4 regions of the Pseudoalteromonas sp. NZS71 genome follow, and region 1 is predicted to be linked to each of the others. Evidence: predicted binding sites of a transcription regulator. Region 1 holds the regulator's gene; each other region holds the start of a gene.
What was found. Region 1 encodes sigma-54, which starts transcription at its own class of promoters, with help from an activator protein. Its sites were predicted from a motif close to GTTGGCACGNNNNTNGNNT; they were not measured.
Positions count from the first base shown of each region.

Region 1 (4,545 bases):
TGGGTGTAACCTGCGTGTTTCTGAAAAGCGTTTTATCAACGTTTGATCGTCGCTATCTAAATAAAATAACGTAGGATTTGCAAAGCCTGGTAAGTATTCAAGAATATCGTTAAATTCATCTTGCTCTTTAGGGATGTTTCGCACATCAATGCTAACAGCAATTTTATCGTAGCTATCAGACACACTGCGAACTAATGAAGGAAGCAAGTTAACTGGAATATTATCTACGCAATAATAGCCTAAATCTTCTACAACGCGTAAAGCAACCGACTTTCCAGAACCAGAACGGCCGCTTATGATAATTAACTCCATTTAACACCCTTTATAAAACTATGATTGATCGACAATAACTTGGTAAAGCTCAGCATCTGATTTTGCACAGCGTAACTGTTTACAAAAATCTTTGTTGTTTAGTTTATCAGCAATGGTTGCGAGAGTCTTTAAGTGCTGTTGGTTATCGCCATCTGGTACGATGAGTGCGACAAAAATATCAACAGGACGATTATCTATTGCATCAAAATTTATTGGAGTTTCGCTAACGAGTACTAAAGCTAAAGGCTCTTCTGCACCGCTCATTCGACCATGAGGAATGGCAATGCCACGGCCAATACCTGTACTACCCAGTTTCTCTCTACTCATTAAAGCAGTAAGGATATCCTGTTGCGGTAAATACGGAAGTTTGTCGTGAGCAAGTTCGCTAATGAACTCTAAAATTCTTTTTTTGCTATTAAAAAGGACCGCAGCTTTGCTGCAGTCCTGGCATATAAGTGAGCTTAATTTCATCATATTAGTGTCGAGCAAGCTTCTCTTTGTGTTTAATTACTTGTCGATCGAGCTTGTCGATCAACGAGTCAATGGCGGCATACATATCTTGATGTTCCGTAGAGGCAAATAGCTCAGCACCACTTACATGTATTGTGGCTTCTGCTTTTTGATTTAATTTTTCTACATCGAGAATGACATGAACATTATTAATATGATCAGAGTGTCTTTCTAGCTTCGCAAATTTGGTATTAATATAGTCTCTTAGTGAATCGGTTAATTCTACGTGACGACCAGTTAAGTTTAGTTGCATAAGCATTACCCTCTTTTTTTTGCGTCTTAGATCAAGCTTTTACGTTGATTTGACGGTGGAATAGCCAGAGATTCGCGGTATTTTGCGATTGTACGTCTTGCTACTTTAATTCCTTGCTCAGCCAATATATCCGCTATTTTGCTATCACTCAATGGTTTTGCTGAGTTTTCTGCAGCGATTAATTTGCGGATAAGTGCACGAATTGCTGTAGATGAACATTCACCACCGTTTTCGGTGCTTACATGGCTTGAGAAAAAGTATTTAAGCTCAAATATACCACGGGGTGTATGCATATACTTTTGAGTTGTTACGCGCGAAATTGTTGATTCGTGCATTTCTACCATTTCAGCAACATCATTTAAAACCATTGGTTTCATTGCTTCAGGGCCGTGTTCAAAAAAGCCTTGTTGTTGCTTAACAATACAATTAGTTACTTTTAAAAGTGTGTCGTTTCTACTTTCTAAGCTTTTAATAAACCATTTAGCTTCTTGTAAATGCGAGCGAATAAACTGGCTGTCACCACTCGATTTCACAGTGCGAGACATTGCAGCGTATTGGCTATTAACACGAATTTTAGGCATGCTATCTGGGTTTAACTCAACAACCCAGCGGCCTTTAATTTTTTTAACTGACACGTCTGGAATAACATACTCAGATTCTTCTCTTACAATAGTATCTGCTGGCTTAGGACTAAGAGTATGGATTAATGTCATTACTTCTTTAAGCTCTTCTTCTTTGAGCTTGGTTTTCTTCATTAATGTACGATAGTCACGAGCAGCTAATAAATCAATATGCTCGGTTAAAATCATTTTTGTTTCATTAATGTAAGGTGTTTCTTTATCAAACTGATTAAGCTGAATACACAAACACTCTTGTAAACTACGTGCAGCAATACCAACAGGATCAAACAGTTGGATGCGTTTTAATACAGCTTCAATTTCATCAAGTTCGACTTCGTTATCATCTTCGTTTTCTTGATTAAAGCTTTCTAAAATCTCTTCGCAGCTTAGTGTTAAAATACCTGAATCATCAACTGCTTCTACGATGGCAATAGCAATAGCTTCGTCTGTAGGGCTAAATGGCGTTAATTGTAACTGCCACATTAAATACTCATGGAGCGTCTCTGTAGAGGCACCTTGATAAATTGATTCATCTTCAGGCATTGGACCCGATGATGCTGCAGGAGCGGCACTCATGTACTCATCCCAGCTAACATCCATAGCCATGTCGTCACTTAGCGTGTCTTTCGCAAGTGCTTCACCACTATCTTGTTCGTATTCGCTTGGAGCATCATCGGCAGATGCGCTAACAGTTATGTCATCGGTATCAGCTTTTTGCTCGTTTTTGCCAGCAGCATCTTCTGAGTAGTCTTGTTCTTCAACCTCTAATAGCGGGTTGCTGTCGAGAGCTTCTTGTATTTCTTGCTGGAGATCCAATGTACTGAGTTGCAACAAACGAATAGCTTGTTGCAGCTGTGGAGTCATTGTAAGTTGCTGGCCCATGCGCAGCTGTAGTGATTGCCTCATGTATCTCTAACAATCCTTTTATGTTGTTATAATTAATACTAGCAGATGCTTAAAGACATGGCGTAAATGTTACAGCCTAAATTGCTCGCCTAAGTAAACATCGCGTACTGTTTTATCATTTAATACGTGTTCTGGAGTACCTGATGCAATCAGCTCCCCATGAGAAACAATGTAGGCTTTTTCACAAACATCAAGGGTTTCTCTTACGTTATGGTCGGTAATTAATACTCCAATCCCACGATTTTTAAGATGTTCTATTATTTTCTTTATATCTAATACTGAAATTGGATCAACACCAGCGAACGGTTCATCCAGTAATATAAATTTAGGATCTGCTGCCAGCGCACGTGCTATTTCGACACGACGACGTTCGCCACCTGATAATGCCATACCTTGGCTATCGCGAATGTGTTGTATGCTAAATTCATCTAATAATTTATCGAGTGTATCTTCTCGAGTTTGTTTATTTAGCTCTTTGCGCGTTTCTAAAATAGCCATTAAGTTTTGATAAACAGTTAGCTTTCTGAAAATTGAAGACTCTTGCGGTAAGTAGCCTATGCCTAATCTAGCACGACTATGCATAGGTAAAAGAGTAATATCGTTATCATCTATCGATATTTTACCTTTATCGCTAGGCACAAGGCCTACAATCATATAAAACGTGGTTGTTTTGCCTGCGCCGTTAGGGCCAAGTAAGCCAACAATACTGCCCGCTTTTACTTCAAGGCCAACGTTTTTTACAACTTCACGGCCTTTATAGCTCTTTGCTAATAGTTCTGCTTTTAATGTGCTCATGGTTGACCTTTGTCGCTTTTTTTACTTTTTTTAGTTTCAATGGGTACTAAAATTGTATGAACGCGGTCAGTTGAGTTTTCATCTTTTTCGGCACTGATTAGCTGTTGCTCAATGTCGTAGGTAATGCTTTTAGCATTTATTTTTTGTCCTGCTTGCGATACCTGTGCATTACCAACAAGCGTTAAAAAACGCTTAGATACATCGTAACGTACTTCGTCAGCACTGGCGCTCATAGTCGTGCCGTCTGATTGCTTCTCTTCAAAGTGGGCAGGGCTACCAGTGGCAATTAATAATTGCTTATTATCACCAAGTTCATCGCGTTTATGTACTTCGAGACGGTCGGCTGTAATACGGCGGTTACCGTGAATAATTTCAACGTTTTTCTCAAAAATCCCGACATTAGCTTTTAATTGACCTTCTTGCTTATCGGCGCTTATTGATATTTGATTTGCAGCAGGCTGTGTATTTGGCTCTGCAGCACTGCTATTAAATGCTAGTATAAGTGTAGGAATAATAAGTGATTTTAATATTTTATTGGTCATAATATATGGTTCGCGTATGGTTAATTAGTTTTATCACTTCGGTTTTTAAGTCGGCTTCTAGGCCTTTGCCGGTGATTTTTAAATTGGGTCCAGTGATGATAACGGGTTGCTCCGAGCGCATTGTTAATAGCTTTATATCTACCTGAATATTATCAGCATTGATTTTGTCTATCATGGCGTTATCGGTTAAGTTTTTGGCAACCACATTACCTTCTAAAATTAATTGTTTGTCTTCGTATAATGTTGCTTCGTCTGCATTTATTTGCCACGTTTGCTTTTCGTTATATAAAGTAAAAATGGGTTTTTCAAAAAACGTGAAACCTAATTGCTGATATAGTTCCATTTTAGCCGCAGTTACTTTGTGGCTGATTGTACCTTGTTCGTCATAGGCTGTTTGTTTGAGTTCAATGGCTATGTAATCAGGCTTGGCAATAACTTCAGGCTCAGTCTGAGGCAAAATATTTGGTTGTGTAAAATAAGGGTACCAAAGCCAAACCATACAGCTAATGAATAAAACGCTTAATATTATGCGCGCTGCATTCATGAACTAGTGCCTTGTGTAGTCAACGCTTTACCATTTTCAAGCATAAGTAAGTCGGTGAGCTCT
Region 1 is NZ_JADYWS010000008.1:144,331-148,875, reverse strand. It holds gene rapZ (RNase adapter RapZ) at 1-312, opposite strand, end outside; gene ptsN (PTS IIA-like nitrogen regulatory protein PtsN) at 331-783, opposite strand; gene hpf (ribosome hibernation promoting factor) at 788-1,075, opposite strand; gene I6E85_RS07410 (RNA polymerase factor sigma-54) at 1,102-2,601, opposite strand; gene lptB (LPS export ABC transporter ATP-binding protein) at 2,671-3,396, opposite strand; gene lptA (lipopolysaccharide transport periplasmic protein LptA) at 3,393-3,938, opposite strand; gene lptC (LPS export ABC transporter periplasmic protein LptC) at 3,928-4,482, opposite strand; gene kdsC (3-deoxy-manno-octulosonate-8-phosphatase KdsC) at 4,479-4,545, opposite strand, start outside.

Region 2 (4,545 bases), on a different contig from region 1:
AATTGATTAAATAAAAATTGAATACGTATGCATAATAGGTAAATTATCCTTTATTACTAGATAACCTACATAACTAGGCAATTTACATTTTCAAATAAAATGCTTTGCACAGGGCTATATAATCAGCAGTGTAGGTATTATCTAAGTTTCTAATACACAGGGTTGATGATTCTATATCGCTTTTTACGTAGCTAAATGTCATTAAACTGCGGCTAATATCTTTGTTGGGCGTGGATTTTACTTGGCAATGAGTATTTAAATAAAGCCCATTTTGAGTAGCAAGCTCAATAAATAATGCGCCTTCAACGCTTGGGAGTATTAAGCTAAAGCGAGAACCACTATGGCTTAAATGTTTAAACGCATTAATTAACTCTTCAAAACTTAGGCCGTCGGTATGGCGTGCGGTATTACGCGCAACATTATCGCCTTTTAAACTGTGATTAAAATACGGTGGATTAGAGATAACCACGTCAAATTTAACTTCACTACTAAAGCTTTGAATAGTTTGGTGCGTAATACTTATAGTTGGCCACGGGCTATTAGCTACATTTTGTAATGCTTGGGTATAGGCGCTTTCGTCAATTTCTACCGCAGTTATATCAAGCTCATTACTGCGCTGCTTACACATTAGTGCTAGTAAGCCGGTGCCGGTGCCTATATCAAGTAACGACTTTGCACCGCTTAAATTAGCCCATGCGCCAAGCAAAATGCCATCGGTAGAAACTTTCATTGCACAGTGGTCGTGTTCAACTTTAAATTGTTTAAATACAAAACCAGACATTTTTTCACCTTTTCATTCACCAAGCGCAGCATAGCGCGTATAATCAGGGTAATTGTCCCTTATTTTAGACACTCTATGCAATTTTCTGAATTTGATCTTGATAACAAGCTACTCGATGCCATTAATAAAATGGGCTACGAGACGCCAACCAGCATTCAACAACAAGCTATTCCTGAAGCACTACAGGGGCGCGATATTTTAGCATCTGCGCCTACTGGTACAGGTAAAACAGCGGCATTTTTAATTCCGGCTATTCAGTACTTACTGGATTTCCCACGTCGTGACCCTGGTTTTGCGCGCGTACTCGTTATGACCCCGACTCGTGAGTTGGCTTATCAAATTCATGAACAATGTGAACTGCTAGCTAAACGCACACACCTAAAAATTGGTGTAGTAACAGGCGGTATTAACTACGGCACGCATAAAGAAATTTTTGAAAAAAATAACGATATTTTAATCGCCACACCAGGTCGATTAATGGAATACCTAGAAACCGAAAACTTTCATGCTGAACACGTAGAAATGCTTATTATTGATGAAGCAGATCGCATGTTAGATATGGGTTTCAAAAAAGAAATGAGCCGTATTTGTGACGAAGCTAAAAATCGTCGCCAATGTTTTTTATTCTCAGCAACACTTGAAGGTGACAGCGTAGAAAGGTTTGCTGAAAAAACATTAAACGACCCAGCTCTATTAGAAGCCGAATCGTCACGTAAAGAAAAAGCTAAAATTCACCAATGGGTACATTTAGCCGACGATTATCATCACAAACTTGAATTATTAGTTAATACGCTAAAAAACCCTGACGTAACTAAAGCGATTGTGTTTGTTAAAACTCGCGAACGCTTAGAAACATTGATTGGCGAACTTACAACTAATGATGTAAAAGCGGCGTGGTTACGCGGCGAAATGCCACAAGACAAACGTATGAAAGCCATGGAAAACTTCCACAGTGGCAAAACAAGCATATTAGTTGCTACCGACGTAGCTGCACGTGGTATTGATGTATCTGACATCAGCCACGTTATTAACTTTGATATGCCGCGTACTGCCGACGTATATGTACACCGTATTGGTCGTACTGGCCGTGCTGGTAAAAAAGGGATAGCAATATCGCTAGTTGAAGCACACGATATTGGTATTTTATATAAAGTAGAGCGCTACGTTGAACAAAAATTAAAACGCCGTGTAATTAGAGGTGTTGAGCCACAGCATAAAGAAGCTAAGCCACCAGCTAAAAAGCGTAAAGATCCAGTAAAAATGAAAGCCAAGAAAAAGGCTAAGGTTAAAAAGAAAAAGTAACCTAAAACATTTTTATACTAAGCCGACTTTTGTCGGCTTTTTAATGCAAGCCTTGCAGGCTCTGCTGTATGTACCTGTTACATATGTAACCCAAGCATGTAACTCATACTCATTTAAATGTAATTTTTGCCCACCTGAATTCCCACTTAATAAAATTCCCTTATATTTCATAGCGTTAATATTGGCACCGAAATTGTAACTACAAAGATAACCTAGCCGATGGAATTTCCATATTGTGGCTGCACTATTCACCGTAATGTAAGGATTAAGTTATGAACCGCTTCAAGTTAACTATCGCTTTAGTATCATTTTGTTGTTTATTTTTATTAGCTTGCGCTACAAAAGTAAGTGCAGCAACCAACATGGCCGTAGTAAGCAGTGTAGCCACTCAACCTAACTTACAACAAGCTATCACCAACACCCTACGAACTAATCCTAACCTAGCGTTAAGTGATATTCGTGTGCAGGTAAAAAATGGGGTAGTAGATTTATACGGTGAAGCACAAACTGGTTTTCAGCGCGCACTGGCTCAAAAGTTTTTAGAAAATATGGATGGGGTTAAAATCATTCGTAATAAAATTAGTGTTATTTAATACGCACCACATAAACTTATTTGTATAACTAATTCATAAGCGCGGCTTGTTACTCCAACACAAGCTGCGCTTTTTTATGTTTATTTTTTGTAGTTATTTCAATTTATCTAGTTGTTGAATAACATCACTTAATTTAAAACTACTTTTTTGTGAATTAAAACTTTCAACAAAAACTTCTTTAAAACTGCTTACCGTAGAATCTTCATTTAGCTCAAAAGGAAAACCCTTAAGTTCCTTTGTTTTTGGGTTAAACTTATAAACAAAATTGTCACCACTTAAACCCGCTGAAAAAACGTAATGATGATTATCAACCCATCCTGCCGCGCCATGAAATAGAGCAATATTTATTTTATCGTTTTTAGTATGTACGCCGACTTTAACTACATTATTTTTATTGAATGCGGCTTTTGTTATTTCTTTACTGGGGATAAACCAAAACCCTTTTGTATTACCCACAAACACAGCTAAATATTCATTATCAGGTGACCAAGTGATAACGTTACTTTCATAACTTTTTCTAGGGCATAAAACATCATCTGAGCTGCAAAACTCTCGTAACTTCTCTTTTTCAATATATGCCGCTTTATTTGGTAAGATTAATGTAGAGGTAAGGTTTTTGTTTTTATCGAGAAAAAGTATTTCAGCGATATTGTTATCTATATTTAATTTATAACTCACATCATATTTAGCATTATATTCGTTACCTACTGAAATAAAGCTAATAACTAGGCTTGAAAATAAAATTATTTTTGTAAACCATTTAATCTTTAACTTCATTTGTTTGTAACCCTAATATCTAAAAAAATACACCTTGTATAACCAATAATTGCATAATAAATAGATAAAAGGGAAACTTACCTTATAAAAAATACGTTACAAAATCTGCTGGAGAAAATAATTAATGAATAAAGAAAAGTGACTTGAACTAATTAAAAAGCGCATTTTTACTCTGTAAAAATGCGCTGTTGGTAAGTAACTATTTCCCAATCCTTTTACCTAATGAGCTTTAACTAAATCACTCACTTTGGCTAGAGTCAGCACCGTCGCTACTGTCTTTATTTGATGACTGCTGGCTTATTTTATCGCTAATCATGGCATCGAGTTTTTCGCCCCCTTTAATACCAAAATCTAAAGTGCGAATTGGGAATGGAATGCTAATGTCCGCCTCGTCTAGTGCTTGCTTAACGGCAACTATACCTTTATGGCGTACCGTCATAAAGTCAGGCTCGCCTGGGTATTTAATCCAAAACCACACCAGTAAGTTGATGCTGCTGTCACCAAAGCCTTCAGCGTATACGGCGGTTTCGTCTTTGCGTATTACAAAGTCAAATTCGTTAATTTTTTCGACTATAACGTCTTTTGCTTTTTCTATGTCATCGCCGTACGAAATACCTACGGGTACTTCTATACGTCTTATACCTAGCGTGGTGTAATTTTTTAGTACATTTCTAAATAATACTTTGTTTGGTACAAGTATTAGTTGCCCGTAAAAGCTCTCTATTAGCGTGTTACGCAAGTTTATTGAATGTATTGAACCAAACACGTCATCGGACTCAACAACATCACCTGTTTTAAATGGCTTACGTACGCCCATTGCTATACCAGCAATTAGGTTTTCGGTCATGTCTTGAAACGCAAAACCAATGGCTAAACCCACAATACCTGCACCAGCAAGTAGCGAAGTAACGGTGCCTTTTAAGCCAACAAAATCGAGCGCTATAAATAAACCTATACACAACACAATAACTTTAAAAATTGACGCCATTAAGTCGGCAATTTGTTTTGAGTCGAGTGAACGGCGTAATACGTTTTTCATCAGCTTGCCAGCAAAGCGTGCCAATATTGAAAAAACAATTGCGATCAGTATCG
Region 2 is NZ_JADYWS010000025.1:11,405-15,949, forward strand. It holds gene I6E85_RS15675 (tRNA1(Val) (adenine(37)-N6)-methyltransferase) at 83-781, opposite strand; gene srmB (ATP-dependent RNA helicase SrmB) at 857-2,083, shown strand; gene I6E85_RS15685 (BON domain-containing protein) at 2,356-2,676, shown strand; gene I6E85_RS15690 (hypothetical protein) at 2,770-3,453, opposite strand; gene I6E85_RS15695 (mechanosensitive ion channel family protein) at 3,692-4,545, opposite strand, start outside.
Region 2: the regulator sigma-54 is predicted to act here: its motif matches at 2,264-2,282, upstream of I6E85_RS15685 (BON domain-containing protein).

Region 3 (4,545 bases), on a different contig from region 1:
GTCGTTAGCGCCTTTTTGTTGCACTTCAACTTTTGATAAATCTTCACTTGCGCGAAGTAAAATTTTGCCTGCGTTGCGCGCAGCGCGAACCGCAATGTTTAACATTGGATGCATGGTATTACCTTTGGGTTGTAAAAGAACGTTTATATATTTCAGCCGGCGTATTTTAGCGACTTTTGACATAAAGTAAACAATAAACCCCAAATACTTATGTTTGTTTTTTATACAAGATTGAAATGTGTATATATTTTTAAAAAATAATAATGAGCAATTAATAAGTCATTATGTTCCTTTATGTGTTTATTAAATCGAATTAATTTTAAATAACGCTTTACCTAAAGTTAGCTTGAGGTTTTATCGTGCTCCTAACTTAATTGATAGGACAACATTATGCATTTAGAGCACGTAAACTTAGTCGCGAGTGATATAGGTAGCATGCTTAAATTTTATCGCGCTGTATTTCCACATTGGTCGATTAGAAGTGAGGGCAGAGGCGATTGGCATGGAAAACCAAGACGCTGGGTACACTTTGGAGATGACACGCATTACATTGCGATAAGCGATCATGGTGAGGGTGAAAACAGAAACTTATCGGGCCATCAAATTGGTTTTGCACACTTTGCTTATGTAACTAATAATTTAAGCGCAGTAGTAATGCGCTTAAATAAAGTGGGTTTTACTCTAAGCAAGCAAGGTAGCGAGAATCCTTTCAGAAAGAATGTCTACTTTATTGATCCCGCCGGGTTTGAGGTGGAATTTGTAGAGTATTTAAGTGACATACCAAGCGAGCGAAATAACGATTTATAATAAAATACCAAGCAGCACGCTAAAGTGCTGCTACTCAATTATAGTTAGCGGCTATTATTACCCGTGCCAAACTGGGTTTTTAGCTCATTTGCAAAGCTCATAAATTTTTCTTTAATTGTGCGCTTTATTTTTACTTCAACCGATCCCATAACTGCCTTTCCTTCAATATGAATAGTAGGACCTTGGCGTTTGTTAAGCGACACAGATTTATTTTCAAGACTACTTAAAATACAAAACATTTTAGACACTACATTTACATGCTCTGGTACGTAAATCTCATCGCTACCAAAAATACAGTTAACGTGAATAGTTACATTTTGATGCGCAAAAATGGCATCGGTAAAATCTAGCACCACCGATCCCATAAAGTTACTCAAATATATATTCTTTGGCACGACCCACTGACCGCTTCGCTCGTTAGAGCCTAAAATGCTGCGTAATGTAAAATCATCATCACTGTTTTGTTGTGCACTATAATGTGGTGTAAATTGCGATTGTTTTTCTGCTTTATATTGCTGATCAGTATTAAGTGTTAAATCTTCTACTAAGGCTAAAAGAGCTTCGTTATTAGGTGCATCCATCGCGTTATCTAAGCGTCTCTCAAATGCATCAACAGAAATAACCCCATGACTGTAATTATAAATTAATTGATCAATTACTTGTTCGCGTACTTGCTCTATTGGGCGGTCTTCGACTTTTACAGACATGGGGCATTCCTTATTATATTTACTATTAATACAGCTCTTGATGTTTATATGCAAAGCACGCACCAAATATAATAACCTTAATTATCAATGATTTAATTTTAAATGATGTTTTATGTTTTGTTATATTAACGATAGATTAACCAAAAATGCAATTATCTAGTTATTTTCACTATTTGAGAAAGTTTTACCGAGTAGCCTGTAAATAGTTACACAGCTATAGATAGTGCCTTATCCCAAAGTTACATCAAGTTATTGAAATATATATATAAATAAAGTTGGCCTAAAGCTCGCATTAGTTAAAGTGTCTTTAATCAAAAGGAGAAAGATTATGAAAACATTTAACAAATCTATTATCGCGGCTTTAGTTCTTGGTACTACGGCTATGGGTGCCCAAGCAAACAGCTGGGAAAACGAAAGTAAAGATGCTTGGATTGATGGTAAGGCAGAAACAGTTCTACTTATGAACACTAATCTAAACAACTTTGACATTAACACTGATGTAAAAAATGGCAAGGTAGTACTTACAGGTAAAGTTAATAGCGAGCTTGATAAAGAGCTAGCAGAAGAACTTGTACTTAGCCTAGATGGCGTATCTGATGTTGAAAACAGCCTTACCGTTGTTAAAAGCATGGACACAAAAGATAGAAGCAAAGACATGATGGACGATGATGATAACGACTTAACGGACGCTAAAATCACCACTGTAATCACAACTCGCTTCCTGTTTGATTCAGAAGTTGGTGGTACAGACATCGATGTTGATACCGACAATGGTATTGTAACTCTGAACGGTTCAGTAGAGTCTGAAGCTGAAAAACAACTAGCAGTTAAAATTGCTAAAAATGCTGAAGATGTTCGTGACGTAGTTGATAAACTAGCTATTGTTGCTGAATAATACAGTATAGTTAAGGCCCACTAACACTGGGCTTTACGTCTTTTTAATGCTTAATTTAAATGGAGTTTAGTCATGGATATTATTCGTATAATACTTTCGGTTTTATTACCGCCATTAGGTGTGTTTTTGCAAGTTGGCTTAGGTATGCATTTTTGGTTAAATATTTTATTAACACTGCTAGGTTATTTCCCAGGGTTAATACATGCAATCTACATTATTGCGAAAAAATAATGACAGATTATATATTGTGTAAGCCGACTACTGAGGTTTAGCTAAATAAAAACTTCAGTACTGATCGGCTCACAATATCAGTTTTTAAAGTAAATATTTTTTATCAAAATCTAATTTTTAATTGACTCAAACTAAGTGATTTATTTCTTGTAACTCACTCCCAACATTCCCTCAGCCACACCTATCGTTTACTTCAATTAAGCTTTCTAACTAACAGCAGTGTTCTGATTCTGTATTGATGCCATTTAGGAAGTCTTTAACATTAGTTTGTTTATATATCTACAATACGCGATTAATTACTCTATTATTAAGTGGCAATATTACCATCACTTCTAGTGTTATCATTAAACCAAGTTTTTACGCATATTGAGGTAGCTAATTGAATATTCGACTTATACTGTCAGGCGTTGTGTCATTCGTTTTTTATTTTAGTTGGGCCTACTGGGCAAATAGTTCGGCAGATATTGCTAAATCTGTCACGTTTCAAGCTGCATTAGTACAAGGTTTGTATAGTGGATTTGTAACGCTGTTTTTTACTTTTATTTTAGAAAAGGTCGTCAACAAGTATAAGTCTAGTTATGTAACGCTTGCGTTTGTAACTCCAATTATTTGTATGTTTCATTCTAAAACACCACAAAACGTAGCAATACGACAAAGCTTCAATAATGCAATTAACTCTAGCGCCTCGTATTTAGGTAACAAAAAAATAGCAGGTGTACTTTTTGCGCCTATTATTCCGATTACTGTTCAATCGAGCTTAGTGATTATGGTGAATGTAATTAATCAGACACCTAATTTGGCACTTACAGTAGCCCCAAGCATATTTTTTACAGCCTTGTATGCCTACACATATATGTTAGCTTTACTTAAAAAAGTAGAGCGTTAAATATAAAAGACTACATGTGGGGGGAAGGTTTTTATAATTTAATGCAGAAAATATCATGGGAAATATCTTACATTTTATGCTTATACCCACCTAAAAGATTACTATTTAAGCAGTTAGCTTACTGATTGTTAAAATAAAGGTGTTTGGTAGTGACAAGCACCTAAAAAGTTTTTATACTGCAACCCGCTTTAGTCGCTCTGTGACTGAACGCTTCAAAAATTAACTGCCTAGCAGTTATATAAAAGTTGGCCCCTTAGCTCAGTTGGTTAGAGCACACGACTCATAATCGTTAGGTCCCCAGTTCGAGTCTGGGAGGGGCCACCACTTTTACAAACTTTCCAAAAAAATACCTACTCAAATTATTTAATGCTACATGAATTTAATATCGTGTAATTTATTATTCTTTATTTACCCCTAATAATAAATATAATTTAAATAAAGTTAATCCATAGATTAAGCTAAGCTTTCTTAAATTTGAAAGAGTGCGAATGCACTATTAAATTCCAGCGTTAGATCGGACGCTATTCATGCTCTGTCTTGTAAATAATAATGAGCTGCATCTGATTTCAGAATACAAAAAAAGCCCCTATTGGGGCTTTTTACTTGCTAGTGTTTACTTCTATTGCTCAAAACTACAAGAGTTAACTAATTTTTACGGTATATCTCATGCTCAATATCGTAAATATTTACGCTTAGGCTGTCTGATGCTCTGCAGTATGTTTTTAAGCATGAAAGTAGCAGTTCGCTTAACATTTGTTTTTGCTCAATTGAGCGCCCAGCCAATATATGTACCGCGATATGTATAAACCCTGATTTTCCTGCGCCAAGTTGATATTGCTGATAAGCAATAGCGCGCGTTTTTATGGTTTCTAACTCAAATAAATCGCTTTCAAAGGCGGTATTGTGAATTTTTTCTACGAGAACTTGTGGTAATACAGGGAGGTCTTCTGAGTGTTCAATAATAATGTGCGGCATTTAGGCGTTTCCTATTATGAGTTACTGCATGAGCGAGAGTTAAT
Region 3 is NZ_JADYWS010000004.1:95,244-99,788, forward strand. It holds gene suhB (inositol-1-monophosphatase) at 1-114, opposite strand, end outside; gene I6E85_RS03755 (VOC family protein) at 391-807, shown strand; gene I6E85_RS03760 (LiaF domain-containing protein) at 852-1,514, opposite strand; gene I6E85_RS03765 (BON domain-containing protein) at 1,843-2,409, shown strand; gene I6E85_RS03770 (YqaE/Pmp3 family membrane protein) at 2,482-2,640, shown strand; gene I6E85_RS03775 (hypothetical protein) at 3,020-3,526, shown strand; tRNA gene I6E85_RS03780 (tRNA-Ile) at 3,774-3,850, shown strand; gene I6E85_RS03785 (5-carboxymethyl-2-hydroxymuconate Delta-isomerase) at 4,172-4,501, opposite strand.
Region 3: the regulator sigma-54 is predicted to act here: its motif matches at 1,789-1,807, upstream of I6E85_RS03765 (BON domain-containing protein).

Region 4 (4,545 bases), on a different contig from region 1:
CAAAGCTGTTCAACATGCCTCTAAAACTTTGTTGTGTATATGAGTTTTGCTCGCCAGTGCCTGGCAAACCAACTACTAAGCCATAACCGACTAATTGGTTAGAGCGTACGCCTTCAACCATAGACACATCTTTTATGCGCTCAGCACTGGCAGTAAACTGCCAACCTAATAACACAACTAAACATAAAGCTTTAAGGCTATTCATGTTGTTACCCTCTAAAATGGAAACAGCGAACTGCTAAAGAAACGTGTAAGCCAACCAGGACTTTGCGCCTCTTGCGTTTGCCCTTTACCTGAGTATTGAATACGTGCATTAGCAATACGATTTGATTCAACCGTATTATCGGCGCTTACGTCTTGAGGGCGTACTAGCCCTTCTAAACGAATAAACTCTTCGCCGGTATTAAGCGTTAGCCATTTTTCGCCGCGTATAACTAAATTACCGTTAGGTAAAACGCGCATTACATTAACCGAAATATCGCCCACTAAGCTGTTTGACTGGTTTGACTTTGAATCGCCTGTAAACGACGAATCGCTGCCAATACCAAACTGAATGCTATCGCCACCTATATTTACAGGTAGACCACCTAAGCCAATAACGGGATCTAAGCTTGCGTCAGTTTCTTTGTCTGTTTCTGTTTTAGCGGCTTTTGTTGCTTGAGTAGACTCTTGCAATTTAACCGTAATTATATCGCCAGTACGTAGCGCTTTTTTATCAGAATATAAGTCGTTTGATGTATGAGTATTAAACAGTGAACCTGTGGCTACCAGCGGCTCTAAAATAGGCTCGGGGTACATAGGTGCGTAGTAAGGGTCGTCCTGCACTACCTCACTATTTTGCGTAGACATACAGCCACTTAAAAATAATGTGCCCGCTGCAAATAAAATAATATTACGCATAATTCCCCCTATTCTATTAAAGCTGTTGATTGATATAACTCATCATTTCGTCAACGGCCGAAATTACTTTTGAGTTCATTTCGTAAATACGCTGAGTTTCTATTAGATTTACCAGCTCTTCAGTCACATTTACGTTAGATGTTTCGAGTGAGCCTTGAATAATACTACCTAACCCTTCAACACCAGGATTACCTTGTACAGGCGCACCACTTACAGCCGTTTCGGTATAAAGGTTTTGACCAATTGGCTCAAGACCCGATGGATTAATAAAGTCACTAATAGTTAGCTGACCAATTACAACGTTATCGGCTTGGCCTGCAACACGTACAGATACTTCGCCGTCTTGCGAAACCGTAATTGATTGCGCGTCATCTGGTACATTCATTTCTGGCTGAATAACGTAACCTGCGCCCGATGTCACAATTCGTCCATCGCCATCGGTAGTAAACTGACCATTGCGCGAGTAAGCAATATTGCCATCTGGTTGCAGTACTTCAAAAAAACCTTCGCCAGAAATCATCCAATCTAGTGAGTTTTCGGTGGTCAACATGTTGCCTTGCGTAAACTCTTTTTGGTTAGCTACAACTTTAGCACCCGCACCTAACATTAAGCCCGACGGCATTTCGGTATCTTGCGATGAACGACCACCTGGTTGATTAATATTTTGATAAAGTAAATCTTCAAATATAGCGCGGCTTTTTTTGTAACCTACGGTACTGGCATTCGCTAAATTATTTGAGATAACCGATATATCGGTTTGTTGAGCGTCTAGCCCCGTTTTACTGATCCACAATGCTGGATTCATAATCGTGTCCTCACTTTAAAGTTAAACTATGCGTAATAACTGATCTTGACGCTCGTCAATTTCTTCAGCTGTTTTCATTAATTTCACTTGTAATTCAAATTGGCGCTGGTGGCTTATCATGTCGACCATTTCGTGAACCGGATTCACATTCGACATTTCAAGCGAACCACTTAAAACTTTTACATTGGCAGAGGTATCTACTGTTACATTTGCTTTTGGTCTAAATAAACCATCGTTACCTTTTTCGAGCTGTGAGCTATTTGCTTCTACCACTCTAAGCGTGTCTATTTCTTCTAAAAAGTTAGCGGGAGCGCCTTGTGGTCGAACTTGAATAGCGCCATCTTGGCTAAACCCTATTTTTTCGACTGGGACGGGTAAAATAACAGGTCCCCCTTCGCCAATAACTTGACGACCATGGCTGGTTACGAGCATGCCTTGAGCAGTAACGTTTAACGTACCCACTTTTGTGTAAGCTTCATTACCGGAGGCATCTTGCACAGCAAGCCATGCGTTATCGCTCATCGCGATATCTAAGTCTCGCCCGGTTTGAACAATGCCACCCGATACCATGTTAGAACCCGGACGCTCTTGCATTGAAAATACTCGTGTAGGCAAACCTTCGCCAAACGCTTGCATAGAACGCGCCTGCGCAAAGTCAGCTTTAAAACCCGTTGTATTTGCATTTGCCAAATTATTGGCTTTTAAAGCAAGCCCTTGTAGGCTTTGCTTAGCGCCAGAGGCCGCAATGTAGACCATTTTGTCCATAGTATCGACTCACATAAAAAATCTCTGAACTTACAAATGCAAAATAGATGCCAGATTAAATTTGACGCAACATTGAGAGGTATTTAGAAGGGCTTGCAAAGAGGACTTATAAAAAAGGCTGCAAAATGCAGCCTAATATATTTAATAGGGTTTAGCTTATCGAATCTGCAAAATACTTTGCTGAATAGTTGAGTTAACTTCAAGCGCACGTGAGTTTGCTTGGTAATTACGCTGTGCAGTAATTAAGTCTACAAGCTCATTAGTAAGGTTAGTATTTGATTGCTCAAGTGCTGATGAGTTAATTCCACCAAACGTACCCGAACCAGCTTCACCCGCTACAGGTTCACCTGAATCAATACTTTGCTTCCAACTTGTATCACCCACTTGTGATAACCCTTGTGAGTTTGGAAAACGTACCATAGCCACTTGGCCTAAAAATGTTGAGTCGCCATTACTGTAAGAAGCAACAATTTTACCGTCTGTGCCAATATCAATTCCGGCTAAACGACCAACTGTTGAGCCATCTTGATCGAGTGCTTTTACTTCAAAACCGCTTGAATACTGAGTTGGGATACGTCCTGCCGTGTTATTTTCATCGCGCCAGTTAAGCTCAATACCAGTACCTGGGAAAGTTGCACCATTGTCTAGTAATGTTGATAAACCAGCACCAGAACCCGCTGGCAGTAGTATTTCATCAAAAGTAGTTGTATTTGTATTTGCCACACCACCTGTTGTTGATGGCAAACCACTTGAGTTAAAACCTAGGGTAGTCAGTGGTGTATAAGGTGTCGTTGTTTGTTCTCCACCAGTTGTGCCATCAACTACTTTGCCATCGAGGGTTGCGTATACTTCCCAACTGTTATCTGTACCACCTGCTGCGGCATCATCTTCTTTAGCAAAAAAGTATTGTAAAATATGAGGTTCACCTAGTGAATCATATACTGTTGTTGACGTAGATGAGTTATAAGTACCACTAGACGTAGGGTCAAAATCTAGACCTGATGGATCCGCCGTTGCATCTAAGTTAAACGACAAAAATACATTTTCTGTTGCGCGAGGAGAACCAGACGAATCAGGGATTTGAATTGGATCAGTTGTGCTCAAACTTACCGACGTTGTATCACCTGTAGATGAATCAACTGGGAATGCTTGTAAAAAGTTACCTTTTGCGTCAACCATAAAGTTATCTTGGTTAAGCTTAAATGCACCCGCACGTGTATATGTTAAATCTTGCGAAGATAAATCGTCGGTCATCGCAAAATAACCTTCACCAGTGATTGCTAAATCAAGTGAGTTATTTGTAAATTGCAGTGAGCCTTGGTGAAACTGCTGCGCAACCATGGTTGTTTGCACACCGTCACCATTTTTAGTCTTACCAGAGCTAAATACTGATGAAGCGTAAACATCGGCAAACTCAGCGCGTGACTCTTTAAAACCTGTGGTATTAACGTTTGCAATATTATTTGCCGTTACGTCTAAATCTTTTTGCGCGGCAGCAAGGCCGGTTAATGCAATATTGAAGCTCATAATTCACCTCTAACCTGTTAGTCTGTGGCCTGCTAGCAGGCGAAAAATACTAAAATTTATTACGCGATTTCTGCTACATCTGTCAGCCTAACCGCACCTTCTTTAGTGTTAATAATTATGCCACTTGAGCCATTAATATTAACGCTTTCAATGTTTTTAAATGTAGCAATGGGCAAGCTTGAAAATTCACCGTCAGTGCTTCCTTCAGCGGTTACTGAATATTCACCTTCAGGTAAGCGCTCACCGGCTTCATTTTTGCCATCCCACGCAAAGCGAACTGCACCTGCTGATTGAGAACCCATATCAATAGTTCTTACTAGCTGACCTGATGCATCTGTCACTTTAATTTTTAAGTTATCAACGGCTTCTTCTGCCACTGCCGAGCCTCTGGCATCACCCGTTTCATTTAAATCCAGGGTGTTTGACTCAAGTAAAGCTTGCTTGCCAACAAGTGTTGATGCTTGCAATGCTGAATTTGATGTCATAGATGACGCTAAGCTATCAAAATTTGAATTTAAATCGCTGATCCCTTGCGCCATTGTAAAGCT
Region 4 is NZ_JADYWS010000002.1:167,328-171,872, reverse strand. It holds gene I6E85_RS01880 (flagellar basal body P-ring protein FlgI) at 1-205, opposite strand, end outside; gene flgH (flagellar basal body L-ring protein FlgH) at 217-900, opposite strand; gene flgG (flagellar basal-body rod protein FlgG) at 917-1,705, opposite strand; gene I6E85_RS01865 (flagellar basal body rod protein FlgF) at 1,727-2,470, opposite strand; gene flgE (flagellar hook protein FlgE) at 2,627-3,997, opposite strand; gene I6E85_RS01855 (flagellar hook assembly protein FlgD) at 4,057-4,545, opposite strand, start outside.
Region 4: the regulator sigma-54 is predicted to act here: its motif matches at 2,507-2,525, upstream of I6E85_RS01865 (flagellar basal body rod protein FlgF).